2 regions of the Streptomyces sp. PKA51 genome follow, and region 1 is predicted to be linked to the other one. Evidence: riboswitches for the same ligand, from Rfam matches in the RefSeq annotation. Region 1 holds a riboswitch; the other holds the start of a gene.
The links. A riboswitch is a leader RNA that binds a small molecule or an ion and turns the genes downstream of it on or off. The one in region 1 is predicted to bind S-adenosylmethionine.
Positions count from the first base shown of each region.

Region 2: it holds a riboswitch for S-adenosylmethionine, as region 1 does, so the genes downstream of both, thrC (threonine synthase) here and AC27L3_RS25120 (aminotransferase class V-fold PLP-dependent enzyme) in region 1, are expected to answer to the same signal.

Region 1 is NZ_BAAJPZ010000022.1:32,237-36,140, reverse strand. It holds gene qcrB (cytochrome bc1 complex cytochrome b subunit) at 1-355, shown strand, start outside; gene trpD (anthranilate phosphoribosyltransferase) at 511-1,575, shown strand; SAM riboswitch class IV at 1,654-1,769, shown strand; gene AC27L3_RS25120 (aminotransferase class V-fold PLP-dependent enzyme) at 1,897-3,258, shown strand; gene AC27L3_RS25115 (Lrp/AsnC ligand binding domain-containing protein) at 3,263-3,544, opposite strand; gene AC27L3_RS25110 (rhomboid family intramembrane serine protease) at 3,541-3,904, opposite strand, start outside.
Region 2 is NZ_BAAJPZ010000013.1:150,482-154,385, reverse strand. It holds gene AC27L3_RS20390 (ubiquitin-like small modifier protein 1) at 248-523, opposite strand; gene thrC (threonine synthase) at 618-1,901, opposite strand; SAM riboswitch class I at 1,919-2,066, opposite strand; gene AC27L3_RS20380 (glucosyl-3-phosphoglycerate synthase) at 2,249-3,196, shown strand; gene AC27L3_RS20375 (alpha,alpha-trehalose-phosphate synthase (UDP-forming)) at 3,238-3,904, shown strand, end outside.

The sequences.
Region 1 (3,904 bases):
GGTCCTGACGTTCATCGCCACCCGCCGCATCTGCCTCGGCCTGCAGCGTCGCGACAAGGACAAGGTGCTGCACGGTCGCGAGACCGGCATCATCAAGCGCCTGCCGCACGGTGAGTTCATCGAGGTCCACGAGCCGCTCTCGCAGGAGCAGCTGCACACCCTGACCTCGCACGAGCAGCCCAAGCCGCTCGAGCTGGAGCCGGCGGTGGACGAGAACGGTGTCGCCCGCAAGGTCGGTGCCGGCCAGAAGCTCCGCGTGAAGCTCTCCAAGGGCTTCTACGGCGAGGGGACCCAGATCCCCAAGCCCACCGCGGAGGAGTACCGGGAGATCACCAGCGGTCACGGCCACCACTGATCCCCGCAGCTGATCACTGACGACTGATCGCCACGGCAGGAGCCCCGTCCAGCGCTTGGACGGGGCTCTTCGCCGTCCGGGGCCGGTCGATAGGCTGGACGCCAGACGGGGCCATGCGGAGCGCCCCGCCCCAGACCACTCCAGGAGTGTGGACCATGAACGTTGCGACCCCATCTGGCGGCGAGCGCTCGGTGGCCCCGTCCTGGCCGGGCATCCTGGAGGCCCTGCTGCGCGGAGTGGACCTCAGTGCCGACGACACGGCCTGGGCCATGGACCGGATCATGCGCGGGGCGGCCAGCGACGCCCAGATCGCCGGCTTCGCCGTGGCCCTGCGGGCCAAGGGCGAGACCGTCGCCGAGATCTCCGGCCTGGTCCGCGCCATGTACCGGCACGCGAACCTCATCGAGGTGCCCGGGCCCAGCGTGGACATCGTGGGCACCGGCGGCGACGGGGCCAAGACCGTCAACATCTCCACGATGTCCTCGATCGTCGTGGCGGGTACCGGCACCAAGGTCGTCAAGCACGGCAACCGCGCCGCCTCCTCCGCCAGCGGTTCCTCCGACGTCCTGGAGAAGCTGGGCGTCAACCTGGAGCTGACGCCCCGGCGGGTGGTGGAGGTCGCCGAGGAGGCCGGCATCACCTTCTGCAACGCCGTCAAGTTCCACCCCTCCCTGCGGCACGTCGCCCCGGCCCGCCGCGAACTGGGCATCCGGACGACCTTCAACGCGCTGGGCCCGCTGACCAACCCCGCCCGGGTGCGCGCCCAGGCCACCGGCGTCGCCGACGCCCGTATCGCGCCGGTGCTCGCCGGGGTGCTGGCCGAGCGCGGCTCGACGGCCCTGGTCTTCCGCGGCGACGACGGGCTGGACGAGCTGACCACCACCGCCACCTCGCGGGTGTGGGTCGTGCGCGACGGCCGGGTGCGCGAGGAGGCGTTCGACCCCCGCGAGGTGGGCCTCGACATCGTGCCGGTGGAGGCGCTGCGCGGCGCCGACGCCTCGTACAACGCCGACGTCGCCCGCCGCCTGCTCGCCGGCGAGACCGGCCCCGTACGGGAGGCGGTGCTGCTCAACTCCGCGGCGGCGCTGGTGGCCCTGGCGCCCACCGACGCGCCGTTGCCCGAGCAGATCCGTGCCGCCATGGCGCGGGCGGCCGAGTCCATCGACTCCGGTGCCGCCCTGCGCACGCTGGAGAAGTGGGTGGCGGCCAGCAACGCCTGACCCCTTTCCGGCCGGTGGTGTCTCGCCCCGTGGAACGACGGTTCCGCGGGGCGATCACGTATGCCATACTCCTGGCCAGGTCACGAGTGACAGCGTTTCGGCCCCGGCCTGCTGTCCGGCAACCCTCCTTCCGTGGCGGGGTGCCCCGGGTGATGACCGGGCCGCAGGCAGGACGTCTGCGGCAAGCGCGGATCCCTCGCCAGGGATCCTGGTCGTCGAGGGAGATCCTTCCGTGATGCAGCGAATGCGCTAGGGCTCGAAGAGCCCCTTCTCCGCGTACCCCTCTTCCTCTGCTCGCCTGTTCACGTACGGGAGTTCGCCATGCCTGCCGCCACCGTCGCCACCGAGAGTCCGGTTCGTCCCCCGCTGCCCGTTCTGGGCGGCGACATCCGCGTACCGCTCGTCACCGGGGGCGAGGTGACGTACGCGGCCCTCGACTACGCCGCCAGCGCCCCGGCCCTGCGCCGCGTGTGGGACGACGTCGCCGCCTACGCGCCGTACTACGGCAGCGTGCACCGCGGCGCCGGCTACCTCTCGCAGCTGTCCACCGACCTCTTCGAGAACAGCCGGGCCACCGTCGCCCGCTTCCTCGGCTGCCGCGAGGACGACCAGGTCGTCTTCACCCGCTCCACCACCGACTCCCTCAACCTGCTCGCGACCGTCCTGCCCGCCGGCTGCCGGGTGTTCGTCTTCGAGACCGAGCACCACGCCGCGCTGCTGCCCTGGGGCGAGGGCCGCGTCACCTGCCTGCCCGCACCCCGCACCCCCGCCGAGGCGGTCGCGACCCTGGAGCGGGCGCTGGCGGACCGCGAGCCCCACGGGCCCGCGCTGGTCTGCGTCACCGGCGCCTCCAACGTCACCGGGGAGTTGTGGCCCGTACGGGAGTTGGCGGCCGCGGCGCACGCCCACGGCGCGCGCATCGTGCTGGACGCCGCCCAACTCGCCCCGCACCACCCCGTGGACGTCCGGGACCTCGACGTCGACTGGGTGGCCTTCTCCGGCCACAAGCTCTATGCACCCTTCGGCTCCGGGGTGCTGGCCGGCCGCCCCGACTGGCTGCGCGAGGCCGAGCCGTACCTGGCCGGCGGCGGCGCCAGCCGCCGGGTCACCCGGCTCCCCGACGGCCGCCTGGAGACCGAGTGGCACACCACCACCGCCCGGCACGAGGCCGGTTCGCCCAACGTCATCGGCGCCTATGCCATCGCCTCCGCCTGCCGGGCGCTGACCGAGGCGGGTTTCGAGGGCCTCGTCGCGCGCGAGCGGCAGCTGGTGGCCCGGGTGCGCGAGGGCCTCGCCGAGGTGCCGGGCGTACGGGTGCTGTCGCTGTTCGGCCCCGACGCCCCGCGCGTGGGCGTGCTCTCCTTCGTCGTGGAGGGCTGGAACAGCTCGCACCTGGCCGCCGCGCTGTCCGCCGAGTACGGCATCGGGGTCCGCGACGGGCTCTTCTGCGCCCACCCGCTGGTGCGCACGCTGCTGGGCACCGGGCAGGAGGAGGCGGGGGAGTGCGGTGCGCCGGGCGAGGGCCGTGCGCACAGCGCCGTACGCATCAGCTTCGGCGCCGGTACGCCCGACGAGCACGTGGAGCGGTTCGTCAGGGCGGTGCGCGAACTGGTCGCACACGGCGCCAGGTGGCTCTACCGCACGGAGGGCGGCCGCTGCGTGCCGGCGCAGCGGGCGGCGTGAGGCGTCAGTTGTCCAGGCCGATGGCGAAGGCCGCTTCCAGGTCGTGCTGGGAGTAGGTGCGAAAGGCGATGTGCGTCTCCGTCGAGGTGACGCCGGCGACCTTGCTGATCCGGCCCGGGATGACGTCCGCCAGGTCGTCGTGCCGGGCCACCCGCACGATCGCGATCAGGTCGTAGGCGCCGGTGACCGAGTAGACCTCGCTCACGCCGTCCAGCGCGGCGATCGACTCGGCGATCTCGGGGATGCGGTCCACGTCGGTCTTGATGAGCACGATCGAGGTGATCACGTCGTTCTGTCTCCTTCGGTGGACCCGGTTTCGGTGGCCCCGGCTGCGGCCCTCACTCTAACCGCAGGCGTCGGGTGCACCCAGGCGTAGCCGAATCCGAGTGCGAATCCCAGCACGTGGGCGAGGTAGGCAACGCCCGGCCGCCCGGCCTCCGTGCCCGCCGCCAGCCACTGCAGGGCGAACCAGAACAGCAGCACGACCCAGGCGGGAAAGCGCAGAGGCAGGAAGAAGAGGAACGGGAAGAGGCTGGTCACCCGGGCCCTGGGGAAGAGATAGAGGAAAGCGCCGAGCACACCGGAGATGGCGCCGGACGCCCCCACCAGCGTGCGGTCGGAGCCGGCGTGCACGACCGCGTAACCG
Region 2 (3,904 bases), on a different contig from region 1:
CGGCCGATCGGTTATTCGTACCGATTTCCACAGCTTCCCGGGCAAGTCGGACCGGGCAAAACGCCACCAACCCGGCAGATCGCATCCTCGCATTGGGCGCAACTTGACGGGTTCTCGTACGCACTCGGCAGTGACGCCAGAGGGGGAACGCCCCAACTGTAGCGCGCTTCAACAGACGGAATCGCCCCGTCCGCTTTACGGACGGGGCGATTCCGTCTGCTTGCCGAGCGTGCTCGCGCGGGGCCGCTCAGCCGCCCGCGACGGCGGGAATGATCGAGACGCCGGCCCCGTCGGGCGTGGCCGTGCCCAGGCCGTCCTCGAAGCGGACGTCGTCGTCGTTCACGTAGACGTTCACGAAGCGGCGCAGCTTGCCGGCGTCGTCGAGCACCCGGCCGGCGATGCCGGGGTGGTTCGCCTCCAGGGAGGCGATCACCTCGCCGAGAGTGGCTCCGTCGGCGGTGACCTCCGCCTGCCCGGCGGTGTAGGTGCGCAGGATGGTGGGGATGCGGACGGTGACGCTCATGGGTATGCCTCAGCCTTCTGTGTGTCGTGTGAGGTGAGCGGTGTGAGGTGAGCGGTGTGAGTGAAGAGAGGGACGCCCATTCGGGCGAAGGGCCCTACCGGCCCTGCAGGCCCGCCGCGCGGAAGGCGTCGAGCGTCGGGCGGATCGTGGCCGTCGGCCCCGCCGCCACCGCGTCGAGCGTCTTGAGCCCGTCCCCCGTGTTGAGCACGACCGTGGTCAGCTCCGGGTCCAGCGCGCCGCTCGCGAGCAGCTTGCGCGTCACGCCCACCGTCACCCCGCCCGCGGTCTCGGCGAAGATGCCCTCCGTCCGGGCGAGCAGCCGGATCGCGTCGACGACCGCCGCGTCGTCGACGTCCTCCACGCCGCCGCCGGTGCGCCGGGCGATGTCGAGCACGTAGATACCGTCGGCCGGGTTGCCGATCGCCAGGGACTTGGCGATGGTGTCCGGCCGTACCGGCCGCACCACCTCGTGCCCCGCCTTGAAGGCCCGGGAGACCGGGGCGCAGCCCTCGGCCTGGGCGCCGAAGATCTTGTACGGGCGGTCCTCGACGAGCCCGAGCGCGACGAGCTCCCGCAGCCCCTTGTCGATCTTCGTCAGCTGGGAGCCGGAGGCGACCGGCACGACGATCTGGTCCGGCAGCCGCCAGCCGAGCTGCTCGCAGATCTCGTACGCGAGGGTCTTGGAGCCCTCCGCGTAGTACGGGCGGAGGTTGACGTTGACGAAGCCCCAGCCCTCGCCGAGCGGATCGCCGATGAGCTCGGAGCAGAAGCGGTTGACGTCGTCGTACGTGCCCTCGATGCCGACGAGGTCGCCGCCGTAGACCGCGGCCATGACGACCTTGCCGGCCTCCAGGTCGTGCGGGATGAACACGCACGAGCGCAGGCCCGCGCGGGCCGCGGCCGCGCCGACGGCGCCGGCGAGGTTCCCGGTGGAGGAGCAGGACAGGGTGGTGAAGCCGAAGGCGCGCGCCGCCTCGACGGCGACGGCGACGACGCGGTCCTTGAAGGAGTGCGTGGGGTTGCCGGAGTCGTCCTTGACGTACAGGCCGCCGGTCACGCCGAGTTCGCGGGCGAGGTTGTCGGCCTTGACGAGCCTGGTGAGGCCGGGCTCGAGGTTGGGCCGTTCGGCGACGTCCGCGGCGACGGGCAGCAGCGGCGCGTACCGCCAGATGCTGGCGGGGCCGGCCTCGATGCACCGGCGCAGCTCCTCGGGGTCGCCCTGGGGCAGCTCGTAGGCCACTTCCAGCGGTCCGAAGCAGGAGGCGCAGGCGAAGACGGGGCCGAGGGGGGAACGCTCCCCGCACTCGCGGCAGGAGAGCGCGACGGCGGACCCGAAAGAAGATGTGACGGTACGACTTTCAACGGCTTCGACGGCCATGGAGGCGAGGCCCTTTCTCCTCATCTTCCTCGCGGCGCACCTCGCCGCGAGACGGAATTGGCACCTTCCCCGCCGGGAGCCTCGCGTCCTGCTGCGGACGAAAGACCGGCTGGAGGGTTGCCGGGGCTTCATCGGGCCGTGTCCCTCTGCCCCTCTGGATGAGCGGTATGGCGCTGGGCGGACCCAGGCATTTGTGCGCGGCACGACCCCGACATAGGACGGCCGTCCGCGTTGTTCAAGACTGTAACGGAAGGGGCGGCCGCAGCAGAGGGCCGTCCGAACCGCGAGATGCGTCACACGGGCGCATCGGCGACCATCGAGACGATGCACAGCAGGGAGTCCTACACGTGCTGGATGAGGTGGAGCGCTGGCTGGCCCAGCGGTCCTGGTCCGCAGCCGATCGTCCGCTCGACCGGCTTCTCGCTGCCAAACGCGGCTCGGGCACCACGGTCAGCGTCGTACTGCCGGCGCTGAACGAGGAGGCCACGGTCGGCGCCATAGCGGCGACGATCCGCCGCGAGCTGATGACGGACGCCGTCCCGCTCGTGGACGAGCTGGTGGTGCTGGATTCCGGCTCCACCGACCGTACGGCGGAGGAGGCGGCGGCGGCCGGGGCGCGCGTGGTGCACCGCGACGAGGTGCTGCCGCGGATCCCCGCCCTGCCCGGCAAGGGCGAGGTCCTGTGGCGCTCGCTGCTGGTCACCACCGGTGACATCGTCTGCTTCGTCGACGCCGATCTGCGGGACTTCTCCGCCACGTTCGTCTCCGGCATCGTCGGCCCGCTGCTGACCGACCCGGAGGTGCAGTTCGTCAAGGGGATGTACGACCGTCCCCTCGGCGAGGCCCCCGGCCAGGGCGGCCGGGTCACCGAGCTGGTCGCCCGCCCGCTGCTGAACCTGCACTGGCCGCAGCTCGCCGGCTTCGTCCAGCCGCTGGGCGGCGAGTACGCGGCCCGCCGCTCGCTGCTGGAGCGGCTGCCCTTCCCCGTGGGGTACGGCGTGGAGCTCGGCCTGCTCGTCGACGCCCTGCACACGGTGGGCCTGGACGCCCTCGCCCAGGTCGACGTCGGCGAGCGCAAGCACCGCCACCAGGACGGCCGCGCGCTCGGCCGGATGGCGGCGACCATCTACCGCACGGCACAGCTGCGCCTGGCCCGCGGCCACCTCGTACGGCCCGCGCTGACCCAGTTCGAGCGAACGGCGGAGGGTTTCGTCCCGCGCACGTACCCCGTCGACACGGAGGAGCGGCCCCCGATGGCCGGAATCCCGGAGTACGCCCGCCGGCATGCCGCGTAAGCGTACGTTTGAGCGGTTCTCCCGGGGGCAAGGCTGGCGACATGGTCGTTGAGCACACCCACACCGCCCCCGGCACGGCACCCATCGTGGTCGCCTCCAACCGCGGCCCGGTCTCCTACCGGCTCGGCGAGGACGGCACCCTGCACGCGGGCCGCGGCGGCGGCGGGCTGGTCTCGGGGCTGAGCGCGATCGGCCCGGACGCCGGGGCGGTGTGGGTCTGCGCGGCCCTCGGCGAGGGCGACCGGCTCGCCGCCCGGCGCGCCGGGCGCAGACTGGCCGCCGCCGACACCGGCGAGCAGCCGGTGCGGATGCTCGACATCCCCTCCGCCACCTTCGCCGCCGCCTACAACGGCGTGGCCAACTCCGTCCTGTGGTTCCTGCACCACATGCTCTGGCAGACCCCGCTCGAACCCTCCTTCGACAGCGGGTTCCGCGAGCAGTGGGCCCAGTACGAGGCGTACAACACCGCCTTCGCCGACGCCGTCGCCGAGGAGGCCGCCGAGGGCGCCTGCGTCCTCGTCCAGGACTACCACCTCACCCTCGTGCCCGGGCTGCTCCGCGCCCGCCGCCCCGACCTGCGCATCGGCCACTTCTCCCACACCCCGTGGGCCCCGCCCGACTACTACCGCCTGCTGCCCGACGACATCGCCGAACAGGTGCTGCGCGGCATGCTCGGCGGCGACCGGGCGGCCTTCCTCACCCGCCGCT